Regions from separate parts of the Pilosibacter sp. NGB245 genome, predicted to be linked through region 1. Evidence: riboswitches for the same ligand, from Rfam matches in the RefSeq annotation. Region 1 holds a riboswitch; the other holds the start of a gene.
The links. Region 1 has a riboswitch for cobalamin ahead of ACXMYH_RS00610 (ABC transporter substrate-binding protein). Riboswitches for the same ligand answer to the same signal wherever they lie in the genome.
Positions count from the first base shown of each region.

Region 2: it holds a riboswitch for cobalamin, as region 1 does, so the genes downstream of both, ACXMYH_RS08530 (sirohydrochlorin cobaltochelatase) here and ACXMYH_RS00610 (ABC transporter substrate-binding protein) in region 1, are expected to answer to the same signal.

Region 1 covers NZ_CM171584.1:134,154-141,926, reverse strand. Annotated here, with positions in the region: gene ACXMYH_RS00625 (ABC transporter ATP-binding protein) at 1-867, opposite strand, end outside; gene ACXMYH_RS00620 (ABC transporter permease) at 975-1,814, opposite strand; gene ACXMYH_RS00615 (ABC transporter permease) at 1,811-2,764, opposite strand; gene ACXMYH_RS00610 (ABC transporter substrate-binding protein) at 2,770-4,413, opposite strand; cobalamin riboswitch at 4,737-4,976, opposite strand; gene yfcE (phosphodiesterase) at 5,033-5,581, opposite strand; gene ACXMYH_RS00600 (GNAT family N-acetyltransferase) at 5,672-6,217, opposite strand; gene ACXMYH_RS00595 (hypothetical protein) at 6,224-6,448, opposite strand; gene rlmD (23S rRNA (uracil(1939)-C(5))-methyltransferase RlmD) at 6,527-7,773, opposite strand, start outside.
Region 2 covers NZ_CM171584.1:1,901,970-1,909,742, forward strand. Annotated here, with positions in the region: gene ACXMYH_RS08515 (FecCD family ABC transporter permease) at 1-961, opposite strand, end outside; gene ACXMYH_RS08520 (ABC transporter substrate-binding protein) at 1,148-2,386, opposite strand; gene ACXMYH_RS08525 (hypothetical protein) at 2,437-3,375, opposite strand; gene ACXMYH_RS08530 (sirohydrochlorin cobaltochelatase) at 3,525-4,550, opposite strand; cobalamin riboswitch at 4,606-4,804, opposite strand; gene ACXMYH_RS08535 (chloride channel protein) at 5,048-6,298, opposite strand; gene ilvA (threonine ammonia-lyase) at 6,432-7,664, opposite strand.

The DNA of each region.
Region 1 (7,773 bases):
ACTGCAGCCGGAATTTCCCTCTTTTTTTCTCACTGCGCGCCCGATCGGGTTCATTCCCTTCCCCGGGAGCGATGCGATCAGTCCTTTCGTGTATGGATGTGCCGGATGTTCAAGGATCGTCTTTGTCTCCCCGGCTTCCATGATGCTCCCTTTATAGAGCACCATCAGCCGGTCACACAATGCCCCTGCCAGGGCAATATCATGGGTGATCACGATCATGCCTTCGGTGTCCGTCTCTGATATCTCTTTCAGGACCCGGTAGACCTGGCGCCGGAGAATCGCATCCAGACCTTTTGTCGGCTCATCGGCGATGACCCATTTCGGCCGGTTCATGAGTCCCATGGCAGAGATCACTCGCTGGTTCATGCCGCCGCTCAGCTGGAATGAGTAAGCGCGGTTGATCCGGTCCGGATCTGAAAAGCCAAATCTGCGGAGAAACTCATCCCTCCGGGAATCGGCAAGCTCTTTGTCCTTATTTCCGTGGACTGTCATGCACTCCGTGAGCTGTTTTCCGATCCTGCGGATCGGGTTTAAGGATTCCGTGGGATTCTGTGGGATCAGGGCGATCTCTTTTCCACGGATCTTCTGCATCTCTTTTTCCGGCAGCCGGTACAAATCCATCCCTTTATACATACAGCTTCCTTCCACCCGGGCCTGCCCGGAGAGAAGTCCCAGGATGGACATGCCTAAAAGCGATTTTCCGCTTCCGCTCTCCCCGATGAGTCCTGTGACACTGCCCGACGGAAAGTATGCGCTGACATCTTCCATGGCATGGATCATCTCGCCGCCGTCCTGGAAGGTGACGGAGAGGTCGCGGATCTCAATGTCACTTTTTTCTTCTGTTTTCCATTCTTTTTTATCTTCCATCTGATCTTCTCTCCTGGCTGTTCCGTTTTTTCACAGTTACAGGCAAAAATCTGTTCCGGCTCAGCTATGCTGAGGAAATTTTGCCTTTCTTTGCATGCTTTCCGACATCACATCGTCTTCATCACATCTTTCCGCACATCCAGCCGGTCACGCAGTTCATCTGCCAGAAGGTTGATGCTGAGGGAAAGAAGCAAAATACAGAGTCCCGGAGCGATGACGAGCAGCGGTTCCTGGCGGAAATACTGTCTCGCATCGTTGATCATGACGCCCCAGTCCGGTGTCGGGGGCTGAAGTCCCAGACCAAGATAACTCATGGACGCCACCGAGATCACATTTCCGGCGATCCTGGTGGCAAAAAGGACGCTCAGAGTTCCTAAAATATTCGGAGAAATATGCAGGAACAGGATCCGGAGGTCTCCGGCTCCGATGGTTCTCAGTCCTTTAATAAAGCTCTCCTGTTTCAGTTTCATGACTTCACCGCGGACGATCCTGGAAAATCCGACCCAGGAATTGATCACGATCGCGATCAGCATGCTCTTCACGCCCTGTCCAAGAAGTCCGGCCACCGCGATCATCAGCGTCAAGCCGGGAAGTCCCTGGAAAATGCTGGAGATCGTCGTGATGATCCCGTCGATCCAGCCGCCGAAATATCCCGCGAAAAGTCCCAGTGCAAAACCGAGCAGCATCGAGAGGACGGTCGCCACCAGGGCGAGAAGGATCGACTGTCTTCCGCCGTAGAGAACACGGCTCAGCGTATCTCTTCCGATATTATCCGTGCCTAAAAGATGCGCGGCAGACGGTTTCTGAAGCGCTTCCGACAGGTTCGAGACCAGCGGATCATAGGGAGCAAGGACCGGCGCGAGTACACTGGTCAAAAGGATCAATAATAAGATCACCAGACCGGTCTTTGCTTTCCCTGACAGGTGGAGTTCCTTTAATTTATTCATGATTCCACCGCCTCTCCCGCCCGGATCTTCGGATCAAGTGCGATATAGATCAGGTCGATCAGAATGTTTGTCAGCACATAGATACAGCCTGAAAACAGAACATACGCCTGCACCACATAGTAATCCTTCGACTGCACACCCGCGATCGCGTAGCTTCCGATCCCGGGGATTGCAAAGATCGTCTCCACGATCGAGGCGCCGCCGATGATGCCCGCCATATGGGTTCCCAGGTAGGTGATGATCGGGATCAGCGCGTTTCCGAACGCATGGCGGACCACTGCGCGGCGGCGGCTCATTCCTTTTGCATCCGCCACAGTCATGTACTGTCTTCCTATCTCATCGAGGATCGCGCTCCTTGTCAGTCTCGCACAGACTCCGATGCTCGGGAGTGCCAGCGTGACCGCCGGAAGAATAAAGCCGGAGCCGTCGGAGATCCCGCTGCTCGGCAGGATCTTCCACTGTTCCGCAAAGATAAAGATCAGGACAATGGCGATCCAGAACCCCGGAACGGACAATGCAACCGTTGAAAATGTTCCCAGCACATGATCCGGCAGCCGGTCTTTTCCCACCGCCATCAGGACTCCGAATCCCACACCGAACACGATGGTCAGGATCATGCTGAAACCCGCAAGCTTCAATGAGATCGGGATCCGCTTTGCGAGCTGGTCCATGACACTTTTGTTCGTGAAAAAGGACCTGCCCAGATCGCCGTGAGCCAGGCCGTCGACCCAGTTAAAATACTGGACGACGGCAGGCTGGTCCAGCCCCATCTTTGCAGCCATGGCATCATATTCTTCCTGCGTGTAGGATTCGTTTCCGTTTGGATTTAACACCTGGTCCACCGGATCCCCCGGTGACATGATCCCAAGTGCAAATGCAATGATACTGATCCCGACGAGCACCGGCAAAAGCATCAGCATTTTTTTCAGGATGTACTTTAAAAGTGACATATTGATTATTTCACCCAGGAAATTGTCGGAAGTCCAACACCGAAGGTCTTTCCTGCATAGTGTGTGATCGCCTTGTTGTGGATGTTTACGTTGATCTGGTAGCAGATCGGAACGCACGCGCTGTCATCGAAGAGTTCCTGCTGGATCTCATCATAGATCTTGCTGCGCTCGCTCACATCAGCGATCGTCGGAGCTTTTGCGACAAGTTCATCGATCTTCTCGTTGTAGTAGTTGTAGTTTAATGTCGTGTTGCTGTTTCCTTCGCTTGCGAAGTACTGCTTAAATGTGGAAGTCGGATCCGCATTGTTGATACCGAATACAGTAAGTGTCATGTCGTAGGTGCCTTCCTGCTGTCTCTCTTTGTAGAGGGAGGAGTCCACGATCTCAATATTGATGTTGACGCCAAGCCCCGCGTAAACCTGCTTTAAGTATTCTGCAACAGCCTTGCAGTTGTAATCGGACGCGGTGCTGGAACGGATGATCATGGTCATGTCGGCCGTCTTGTCTCCGAGAACTTCTTTTGCGAGAGATTTTGCCTTCTCCATATCATAAGTTCCCTGGATGTCCAGATGGAAGGTGGACTGGGTGCTTAAGAAGGAGTATGCCGGCTGTAAAAGTCCTCCGTAGATCACACTGCAGATGCTGTCGCGGTCTGTCGCAAGGTTGAACGCCTCTCTCATGCGCTTATCCGCAAGGTACTCGTTTTTATCGTTGAACATGATGTACTCAGTCATATGGCTCGGAGTGCTGTCCATCTCAAAGTTGGAGTCTGTGTCGCAGAGATTCTTTGCAGCATCCATGGTGATCGCGCCGTTGTCTGCAAGTCCCATGACTTCGCCGGATTTTAACGCGGATACACGAGTCTCGGCATCCGGGATGCAGCGGATCTTGAAGGTCTTTACCTTGCCGTTCTCGCCATAATAGTTGTCATTTCTCTCAAGTGTCACATACTCGGACTCCACATGGTCAACGATCTTATATGGACCGGTTCCGATCGCATAGTCGGAGATCACACCTGTCTCCTCGTCGAAGCAGTTCGGGCTGTACATCGGGCTGCCATAGTCGGAAAGGACATACTCAAGTGTTGTGATCGGCTGTGTAAATGTGAACTTTACAGTGAAGTCGTCGACTTTCTCCATCTTGTCGAGATTCGGGAGAGATTTTTCGATGCTGAGTGTTGTGTATGTAGAATTGATCCCATGGCCCCAACGCTCAATGTTTTTCAGGCACACATCGGCATTAAACTGAACACCGTCTGTAAAATATGCGTCATCGCGCAGGCTGAAAGTCCACTCGGTACAGTCATCGTTGTGCTCCCAGGATTTTGCAAGCCACGGATCGATCACACCACCGTTGTTTGCTGTGAGAGCTTCCCATACATAAGCGCCTTCCCAGCAGTAATACGCATCGCCGCTTCCCTGCACAGCATCACGCGGAGTCGCGATGACAACCTCATCTGTCTCGTTTTTCTCTATGTCTTCCACTGCCTCTGCTGTGGCTTCTGTCTCTCCTGCAGCCGTTGTCTCCGCTGCAGCTCCTTCTGCTTTTGTCGTCTCAGCCGTGCTGTTATTCGCGCTGCTTCCGCATCCGGAAATTACGGATGCCGCCATTGCTGCCGCTAAGAGCAGACTTACATGTTTCTTCTTCATGTTGTCCTCCATGTTGTGTAAAGATTATAATGTTTTTTTGCAACTGTTCACCAGGCCTGCGCACTTGCTGCGCCGACTGTAATAACCCCATTGGTTTTAAAGCAAAAGTCCTATTGGTTCAGCCATCTGAAATACATTTTTTGCCCGTAATCATGAAAGTTCTGAACAGTTTCATTGTTTTTACAATTTCGGAGTTAGTATGGAGATGTTCCATCTGAGAATTTTTTCGAATACCGAATGCTTAAGCATCAGAAAAAGATGTCCGCTGGAATTAGCCGACATATAAACGGTACGATCAATGCCTCGTGATCTGGAATTTTTCTTCCTGTACCAGCATTCCGGCAGGTTTCCTGACTCACAGATCATCACACAAAGCCGCCTTCCCAAATATTTCAAAACAGTCCTGTCAGGCTGCTCCGTTTTTTCAGTGACCGCGCGTTCGCGCATGGCTTTGTATTCCCTGCTCACAGTGACGAGATCGCACAGGTCTTTCACCTGTTTCCCTTTTACCTGCTGTCCGCCCCCTTCAGGGCGGCAGCAGCACCGGATGCCTCTTCAATTGTTATGGGAGATATTTTAGCATCTTCGGGTTTATTATGCAAGGACCATTGAGACGTTTTTATAAACATTCACTATGATAAGCAGTTCCTTCCAGTGTTTTCCAGATCACTTTCCCATCCTGAAGGAGCATATAGCTATGTTCACTTTCCGCTTTCGGGATCGACACGGAACCCGGATTCAGGTACAGATTTCCATCCCCGAACGGTTCCCACGCCGGAATGTGCGTGTGGCCGTGGAGGAGAATGTCTCCCGGCTGGAGAGGCGGGAGCTGGTTCATATGAAAGTGATGGCCATGAGTAGCGTAGATCAGGCGGTCTGCCGCCGGAAATACCGCGTAATCCGCAAGGATCGGGAACTCCAGCACCATCTGGTCAACCTCCGTATCGCAGTTTCCGCGGACACAGAAGATTTTCGTTTTCTGCTCATTTAACATTTTGATGACTTCCTTCGGCGCATACTCTTTCGGAAGATCATTTCTCGGTCCATGGTACAAAATATCGCCCAAAAGCAACAGGCGGTCTGCCTGTTCCCGGTCAAATGCCTCCAGCATTTTCCGGCAATAGTATGCGGAGCCGTGGATGTCGGACGCGATCATAAGTTTTTTCATTCTCGGGGTTCCTTCTTTCTTTTAAGTCGAGCACACGTAAGGCTTGGCGTTTAATTCCTGTCAGCGCAAGCTGACAAATTTCTCTCAGAATTACTGCGCACCAGATAACTTTCTATGCCTGTCAAGAACATACACATGCTCTGTAACTGTCCTGTTCAGTAATTTCCACTCCAGGTTTTCATTCGTGTGATGATAGCTGAATCCGCATTTCTCCGCCACGCGCTTTGATTTTTCATTCCCATCAAAAAACGCATACCAGATCCGTTTTAATCCCAGATCCTCAAATCCATAACGGATCAGCTCCTGTACTGCCTCCGGGATGATTCCCTGTCCCCAGTACGGAACGCCGAGCCAGCAGCCAATCTCACCTTCATCTTCCGGAAGCTTTAAATTGCTGGCAGCTCCCACAGTTAATCCCGCGCAGCCGACCGGTTTTCCGGAAGCTTTTAATACGACCGCATACGTTCCATCGGCCGACAATACGTTTTTAATCGTCTCTCTGCTGTTCTCCACACTCGTGTGTACCGGCCAGCCGGCAGATGGACCGACCTGCGGGTCTTTCGCGCATTCATAGCAGCTCTCTGCATCGCTCTCCTGCCATGGTCTTAAAATCAGTCGTTTTGTCTGTAATTCCATCTTTATTTACCTCTCTTCCATTTTCTTATACAGGTGATTCTCCGTTAATACTACCAGATCACCTTCATCAATCCCCTGCTCATAAAGCCAGTCATCTTCCTGACGGATCATCCGCTCGCTTTCCTTAGCGTCTTTCAGCCGGACGAGAACGGTTTTCTTTGCCCCTGCAGAGCGTTCCTCACAGCCGTAATCATCTTCCTGGATCTGGAGAATAATGTATTCCTGTTCCATTTTATATCCCTTCGATTTTTCAATTTCCTCTACCGTTGTTGCAAATTTTGCAACCGCTGAACTTTTAGTTAATTCTTGTCAGCAAGACGTGATATCTTTTTTAGTTAATAATGCTACCGTCTCTACATGCCCTGACATTCCGAACATGTCAACGGTTCTGACGCGTTTTACAGCGTAACCGTTCTCCCCGAGATATTTCACATCTCTTGCCAACGTCGAGGAATCACAGCTCACATAAACGACCTTCTCCGGTGCCATCTTTACGATCGTCTCGAGGCAGAGCTCATCACATCCCTTTCTTGGCGGATCGACAACAATCACATCGGCTTTGATGTGGTTCTTTTCGTACTGTTCCGGGAGGACTTCTTCGGCTTTTCCGACGAAGAATTCTACGTTATCGAGGCCGTTGCGCTTCGCATTCTCTCTCGCGTCCTCGATGGCCGCCGGGATGATCTCGACGCCGCAGACTTTCCCCGCCTTCTGTGCAAGGAAGGATGATATCGTTCCGATTCCACAGTAAAGATCCCAGACGGTCTCGCCGCCGTTTAAATCAGCGAATTCCAGTGCTGTTCCGTAGAGACGTTCTGTCTGGACCGGGTTTACCTGATAGAACGATAGCGGAGAGATCCGATATTCGATGTTTCCGATCTTATCCGTGATATAACCCGGCCCGTAGAGATTTTTGATCTCGGTTCCCAGGATCACGTTTGTCTTTTCCATATTGAAGGACAGGGAGATACTGTCCGCGCCGACTTCACGCATCCGCTCGGTAAACTCTTTCTCATGGGGCAGTTTCTTTCCGTTGATCACGAGACATACCATATGTTCACCGCTGGCGAAACCTTTTCTTAAGAGAACATGGCGCACAAGTCCCTTGTGGTTTGCCTCATCATAAGGTTCCACACCAAAATCTTCCATGAATTTCAGCACTGCCGCCAGATAATCCTTATTTTCTCCGCAGCCAAGCAGGCAGTCCAGCTCCGGTACCGGGATCAGGGAGTGGGTCCGTCCGGCAAAGAATCCGGCCGTTGGTTTTCCGTCTTTTCCGCGGCCGATCGGATACTGCGCTTTGTTGCGGTATCTCCACGGGTCTTCCATTCCGATGATCGGTTCCATGATGACTGCGTCCGGCACTCCCGCTGCCTGTTCCGCCTCTTCCGGCAGGAACAGGTTTTCCATGCCGCCGATGCGTTTTAAATGATTGTATACTTTCTTTTCCTTGAATTTTAACTGTTCTTTATAGTCCAGTTCCTGAAGCTGGCATCCGCCGCAAGCTCTCGCCACCGGACATTTCGCCTCCACGCGGCCTTTTGCCGGGGTGATGA
Region 2 (7,773 bases), 1.8 Mb from region 1:
ACACTGCGGTCACGGAACTGATGGAGAGCTCCGTAGGCGCGAATAATGTCCTCGCCAGCAGATCGCTGAACAGGCAGAAAACAGCCCCGCCGAGGAAACATCCCGGGATCACAATGATCGGCTTCGCGGTCTTAAAAAGCTGCCGGATCACATGGGGCACCGCGATCCCGACGAATGAGACCGGACCGGCAAACGCAGTCACTGTGGCTGAGAGGATGCTGGACAAAAGGATCAGTTCGATCCGGAACCGTCTGATATTGACTCCCATGTTTCTCGCGTAGACTTCTCCCAGCTGGTAAGCTCCCATGGCTTTTGAGAGCAGCATGGAACCAAGAAACGCCGCTGTGACTACAAGGGAGCTGATCTTCACCCCATCCATCGAGATCCCGGAAAAGCTTCCCATGGACCAGTTGTGGAGATTTACGATATTCGAATCATCCGCGAACGTCACGATAAAATCCGTGGCCGCAGAACAGATATAGCCGATCATAATGCCGCTGACCACTAACATGGACATCTGAGGGATCTTTTTTGAGACCGTCAGGACAAAGCCCATGGACACCATGGCGCCGAGAAATGCCGCAAGGATCATGGTCCAGGAATTCATGATCAGTCCCTGTCCGAGGAACACGACCATAAAGACCGATACGACAAGCTTTGCTCCGGACGAGATCCCGAGGACGAAAGGTCCTGCGATCGGATTTGAGAAAAATGTCTGTAAGAGAAAACCGGATACGGAGAGTGCTCCGCCGAGGGTCAGGGCAGCGAGCATTCTCGGAAGCCGGATATCAAAGAGGATATGCCGGACCATATCGGTCCCCTCTTTCGCCGTCAGGGCCGCGAGGAGATCTGCTGCCGATACCCGCACGCTGCCGACCGCCAGGCTCAAAAAGCCGAGTCCTCCGAGCAGCACGATCAGGAGCAGATAGGCGCGGATGATCCGCTTTGTCTGAACTTCCATAGCTTCCATGTCTCCTTTCATCGACCGCGGTTTTTAAGCTGTTTTGTAACTATTCAATAGGTCAGCGCACTTGCTGCGCTGACCGTAATAAAACACAGGCTTGAAGGCAAAAATCCCATCAGCGAAGCCGATTTGGAATGGATTTTTGCTCGTAACTGTGAGGGTACTGAACAGTTACGTTGTTTTTTATTTCAGCTGGTGCAGATACGTGAACGCATACTCCCGGTTTCCGGAGAACACTGCATTCATGTCCCGGATCATGTCCCCGAGCCCCATGGTCTCCTGGAACATGTTTTTCCCGGTACACCAGACATTGCCCTCTTTCACCGCCTTGAAATCCGCAAAGAGCTGGTTTTTTGCACACAGTTCGTCGATCGTGGTAAGTTCCCCGTCGATCGTGCTGTTGTAGATCAGGACATCCGCGTCTTTTGCGGCGGCATAGAAAGACTCAAAATCCATGTTCATCGTGGAAAGCGCATTCTCACCGGTCCCGGCATTTTCCGGCACATACGTTCCTCCGGCGATATCGATCATCTTCGCGATATAATCCCCGTTCTTCCGGACATTGACGCTTCCGGAATTTGTCACATAGAAAAATGCAGCTGTCTTTCCGGACGGTTTCATGGCGAGGACATCCGACAGAGCATTCATATTTTCCTGAAAGATCTGATCGGCCTCCTCCTCTTTTCCCGTCAGAAGACCATAGAGGCGGATCCACTCCATTCTCCCGAGCGGATGACTCTCATAGCTGGACCGCTCCACGAGGACCGGGATCCCGAGGCGTTCCAGCTGTTCCTTGACCTCCGGGGTATGGTAGATCATCGTGGATTCCACTGCAAGCTCACAGGAGCTGCTTACGATCGTTTCGTAATCCGGTGCGCTGTACTTTCCTGCATAGGCAATCTTTCCCTCTTCCATCGCAGTTTTCGCCTCCGGAAGGTACCATCCGGTCTCCTTTGTCCCGGAAAGTGCAATGGAATCCAGGGCATCCAGGCGGATAAAATCATCCATGGCGGAGGTCGCCACAAGATAGATATTTTTTACCGGTTTATGAAGGACCGTGATCGAAGCCGGAAGTCCGTCAGGCGCGGACACACCTTCCGGCAGCAGGAGAAACTGATCCGCATCCCCGATGGTGATGAGGGCGATGCCGTCCTCATAATAGTCTGCTGAAAACTGGTCGGCGTAGAGAAGATCCATGGAGCCTGTCGGGGACATCTCCTCCCAGTTAAGAACCGGCAGATCTTTGTTTTGCTGAGCCTGAAGATTTTCCTCACTGCCATCCACGGAAGCGGTCGTGTGGTTTTCCCCTGTAGACGGCGCGGCCGTCCCGGGTTCCGTTTTTTTCGAACAGCCGGAGCAGGCAAACGCAGCAGTCATGAGGATTGCCGCAGCCAGAACAGATCTAAAAAGTGTATAACGCACCCGCGTCCTTCTTTTCTGCTTCCTGGGATCAATTTGTCTTCTTTCCATATTTACTGTTTCTGCTCCGCCAGGGTACTGGAATCAAAGGTCAGCGTATACTCGATCTCATGAGGCGTGCTCATGGCAGTTGTATCCGCAAAGATCGTAAGCGGGCTGTCAAATCCAGCTACCGGGATCACAAATGTGGAGTTTCCCTCTGTATTAACCGGGAGGAATTTCTCTTCCTCTACCCGCACATAGTCATAATTGGAGCTGCTCCAGATGATCGTCGCCTCCGCTTTTCCGTCTTTGATCTCGATCACAGCCGGAGATTCCACGGATGCACGTCCGGATCCGCCGCTCAGGGAGACTTCCGCGGTGTAAGTTCCATCCGCAAGGGAGAGATCCTGGACGGTTTTTAAGGAAGAATTGAGAAGCGCGTCTGCCGGGATCCCGGATGCCTCAAAGACAAGCTCCCTGTCATACCATTTCTCTTTTTTCTTGCTGAATGCAGCGCACGGAAGCACCTCATTTAAGGCCTTGACCGGAACAGTAAAGCTGTGTGTTCCGTCAGAATTCTCCTCGAAAGGAATCCGGTCTGTCTCCGCGGTCTTTGCAGCCTCCTCTCCGGTTCCCATATAGACATACAGGTATCCGGTCCCGCCCATCGTCATTTTCGCGGTCATGGCGCCGTCTTTGACTGTCAGCGTACAGGATGTGATCTTAAACATGGAAGAGCTGGACTCCACGGAAATCTCGTAGGTTCCCTCTTTCAGATCCTCTGCAGATACCGGGACGAGTCCCGTCGTGTCAAGTGTCTGTTCTGCGGCAGTCTCCTCGCCGGAAGCAACGGCTGCCTTTGTCTCATCGGCCGAAGCAGTTTCCGCTGTTGTTTCCGCCGTGGTCTCTGCAGAAGCAGCTGTCGTTTCTGCCGACCCGGACTGTCCGCAGGCTGTGGACAGAGCGCAGACAACTGCGAGTGCTAATGAAAATTGTTTTAATTTACGCATAAAGTTTTCTCTCCTTTTGTAACCGGAAATCATCGGGGCATCCTGGACGGTTTCCTGAAGTTCCTTTCGCAGGCTGGAGTTTCCCGCAAGTGCACCTCCGGTTATATAAAAAGGCGGCCGAATCCTCGACCGCCCATATCTAAACATTCTTATTTTGCGAGACTGTCCACTGCAGCCTGGGCATGCTGTACGAAGAGCTGCTGGATCGGCTCAAGCTCACCAAGACCTCTTACAAGGCAGGTTACCTCATAGCCTGCAGCCTCAAACTGGCTCTTCCAGGAGTCATCGTCGTCACCGGCCATATCGTTGTTTGCGTGGTCACCTGCTACGATCATAAGCGGCTCAAGAACAACTTTCTTGTAGGAACCTTCCTTTACCTGATTGATGACATCTTCACAGGACGGAGTTGCCTCAACGGTACCTACATAGTAGTTGTCAAAGCCCTCTTCCTTTAACATATCCTGCATTTTCTGGTAAACGGCGTTGGAATCAGCCTCTGTGCCGTGACCCATGAAGCAGATCGCGGTCTCACCGTCATCGTACTCTTTTGTTGCGTCTGTGATCGCGGAGATCACTGCCTTGAAGTCATCATCAGAAGTTAAGAGCGGCTCACCGACAGCAACCTGCTCGAAAGCGTCGGAATTATCAGCTAACTCGTTTACAAGATCTGTGTACTCAAGACCGTTCATAAGGTGGGTCGGCTGTACAACGAGAGTCTTGACACCGTTGTCAACAGCGCGGTTTAAAGCCTCTGTCACGTTATCGATCGAAACATTGTCTCTCTTTTTTACATGGTCAATGATGATCTGGCTTGTGAAACCTCTTCTTACGGAGTAATCCGGGAGTGCATTTTCGATCGCATTCTCGATCGCGCCGACTGTCAGTCTTCTGCTGTCATTGTAGCTTGTACCAAAGCTCACAACAAGAAGTTCTTTCTCGCCGATCTCATCCTGATTTCTTGTGTTATCCATGGAAGCGTCTCCTGTATTGTAGTTTTCCTCGTCCTCTTCTGCAGCTGCTGTCTCTGCGGCTGTAGTCTCCTCAGCTGTTGTCTCTGCAACGGTTGTGGTCTCCGCAGCTGTTGTCGCTGCTGTCTGGCTTCCGGAGCATCCGGAAAGGATCGCCATGGATACGGCTGCCGCTGTCATAACGGCGTAGATGTTTGCTTTTCTCATTTACTCTTCTCCTCGCTTGAAAAATGATTTTTTAAGGTCCCCGGCTGGTTTTTCCCCTCCAAACGAACATCCGGCAGGTTTCCTGGCTCATCCATCATCATGCATGAAACGCCTTCCCGGCAGGTTTCGCCAGTGACTGTCCGCATAACACGGACAATATTCATGCACTCCGGATCTACAGTGACGGGCTCGCACAGGCGTCTGACCTGTTTCCCTTTTAACTCTCAGAGATCGCCGTTTGGGATATCGTACAACCATCCTCCGGCGGTCTGTGACAGCACCGCATGTAAATAGACCTGTGTCATTTATCATAACACCTTGGCAGTAAAAAAGCAACCGGATATCCCGACAATATTCACATCCGGTCCCGATCAATGGATACCCTGCGGGATTTCCGATCTGAAAATCCCCGGTCATCGGGTTCTGCAAATATTTTCCGAAATATCCGATTGCTTTTGATCATTTTTTCTAACTGAATCCCCGGAACCGGACCTTGATCAGTGGGCTTTCCGGTTGATGAACTCGGTCTTTGTCTTTGAATATGTGAACTTCTGGCTGCTGTAGAGCCCGTAATATCCCGACAGTGTGAAGCTGATGGCAACGGCAACCGCAAAATACGGCATCGCCTCAAAGCCGAAGAGCTCGAAGCCGAGGAACATGGTCGCGATCGGGCAGTTTGTGACGCCGACGAAGGTGGCGAGCATGCCTGCTGCCGCACACAGGGACGGTTCAAAGCCTGTGAGCAGTCCGAACGTGCACCCGAATGTGGATCCCACTGCCAGTGTGGGAACGATCTCTCCGCCCTTAAAGCCGCCGCCGAGGGCCACCGCCGTGAAGACCATCTTGAAGAAGAACGCCAGGTATCCGGCATCTCCTTCCACCGCCTGTTCCACAAGATTAAATCCGGCTCCGCAGTAATCCCTGCCGAACACCAGCGCGAGTCCGATGGAAAGTACTGCTGCCACAAGAATGCGCAGATAAACGTTGTCGATCTTTTTCTTGTAGAGATGCTGGGTCTCATGGAGCAGGATGCAGAAGCAGACGCTTAAAAGCGCACAGGCCAGTCCGAGTCCGACGGTGTAGAGCGCCGGTACAAGGGAAAATTCCGGAACATGGAGGATCTGGAACGCTTCCCCGTGAAGTCCGAGCGCACCGGAAATCTGGGCACCGATGAAGGAGGCAAAGACACACGGCACGAGAGCCGCGTAATAAGCGACACCGATGCTGATGACCTCGATTCCGAACATGGCGGCAGCCAGAGGCGTCCCAAAGATCGCCCCGAAACAGCCGCTCATGCCGCTCATGATCATGACTTTTTTGTCCCTCTCATCCATATGGAAGAGATCCCCGAGATAATTTCCGATGCAGCCGCCGATCTGTAAGGCAGCTCCCTCTTTGCCGGCAGACGCGCCGACCGCCTGGCTTAAGATCGTGGAGACAAAGATACACGGCAGGGTCGTCATATGGATCTTCTCGTTGGATGAGATCGACTCCAGGATCAGGTTCGTCCCGCGGTTTCCGATCTCGTGGAACATCTGGTGAAGAAGGACGATCAGAACACCTGCCACGGGCATGAGATACAGCATAAAGCTGTAAGTTTTAAACAGCCGCTGAGCGTAGATGACCCCGTATCCGAAAACGGTCCCGATGAGACCGCAGACGGTTCCCATTACAATAGAAATCGCGGTCCAGCGGAGAAAATACAGGATATTCTTGCTGAGAGCAGTATGAGTTTCGCTTCTGTACATACATTTTCCCCTTATTCAGCAGACCGTCGGGCATTTCACGAAGTTTGACAAATTGATATATGCCTGACCGCGTTCCATGACCGGCGGTCCGTTCATCACACCTCCCGCAGAGGCGGGAGAATCCCTGGTATCATTACATATAAATTCCGGAAGTCTTGGAGATTACCGGGCAGTAGCCCGCTGTTTCCAGAGCCTTGATGATCTGATCCTTGTGCTCAGTTCCGAAGGACTCTAATGTGATCGTAAGTTCCACACCCGCTGCGCGGTTTACATTTGCGAATACGTTGTGCTCGAGCTTGATCACGTTGCCCTGCTCTTTTGCGATCAGTGCAGAAACAGCTGCCAGCTGGCCAGGCTTATCCGGAAGCATCACGCTTACCGTGAAGATACGGTCTCTCTGCATCAGTCCGTTCTGGACAACTGTCGCCATCGTTAAGACATCCATGTTTCCGCCGCTTAAAACGGATACGACTTTTTTGCCTTTGAAGTCAAGATGCTTTAAAGCCGCAACGGTCAAAAGACCGGAGTTCTCGACGATCATCTTATGATTCTCTGCCATATCGAGGAAAGAAAGAGTCAGTTCGGAGTCGTCCACTGTGATGACCTGATCCACGTTTGCCTGAAGATACGGGAAGAGCTTGTCGCCCGGCGTCTGGACAGCGGTACCGTCCGCGATCGTGTTGATCTTGGAGACGGTGGTTACCTCTCCGGCCTCTAGGGATGCCTTTAAGCAGGCAGCTCCTGTCGGCTCAACAGCGATGACCTTGATCTTCGGATTTAAGAGTTTTGCGAGTGTGGAGACGCCTGTACAGAGTCCGCCTCCGCCTACCGGAACGAGAATGTAATCCACAGTCGGGAGTTCTTTGATGATCTCCATCGCAATGCTGCCCTGGCCGGTCGCAACTTCCAGATCATTGAACGGGTGAACAAAGGTATATCCGTGCTCGTCTGCAAGCTCGTATGCATGGGCACATGCCTCATCGAAGACATTTCCGTAGAGGACAACGTCGGCACCGTAGGATTTTGTGCGGTTTACCTTGATGAGCGGTGTTGTCACCGGCATAACGACGGTTGCTTTCACACCGGCAAGTTTTGCGGCATAGGCAACGCCCTGGGCATGGTTTCCGGCAGATGCGGTGATCAGACCGCGGGAACGCTCTTCCGGTGAGAGCTGGCTGATCTTATAATAAGCGCCGCGCACTTTGTATGCACCGGTGCGCTGCATGTTTTCCGGTTTAAAGTAGATCTTGTTCCCGTAGCGCTCAGAAAAATATTCACTGTAGATCAGTTTTGTCTCCTGAGTGACCTTTTTTACGATCTCAGATGCTTCTTCAAATTTTTCGAGTGAAAGTTCCTGCATTTCCATTTGTATTCTCCTTCATATTCATTCCTGATCGATCTCATCGGTGGAACATTTTTCTGTCTTTCCCATAGTTGTCTGCTATACCGGCATTCATCTGGCTGTTTTCTGCCTG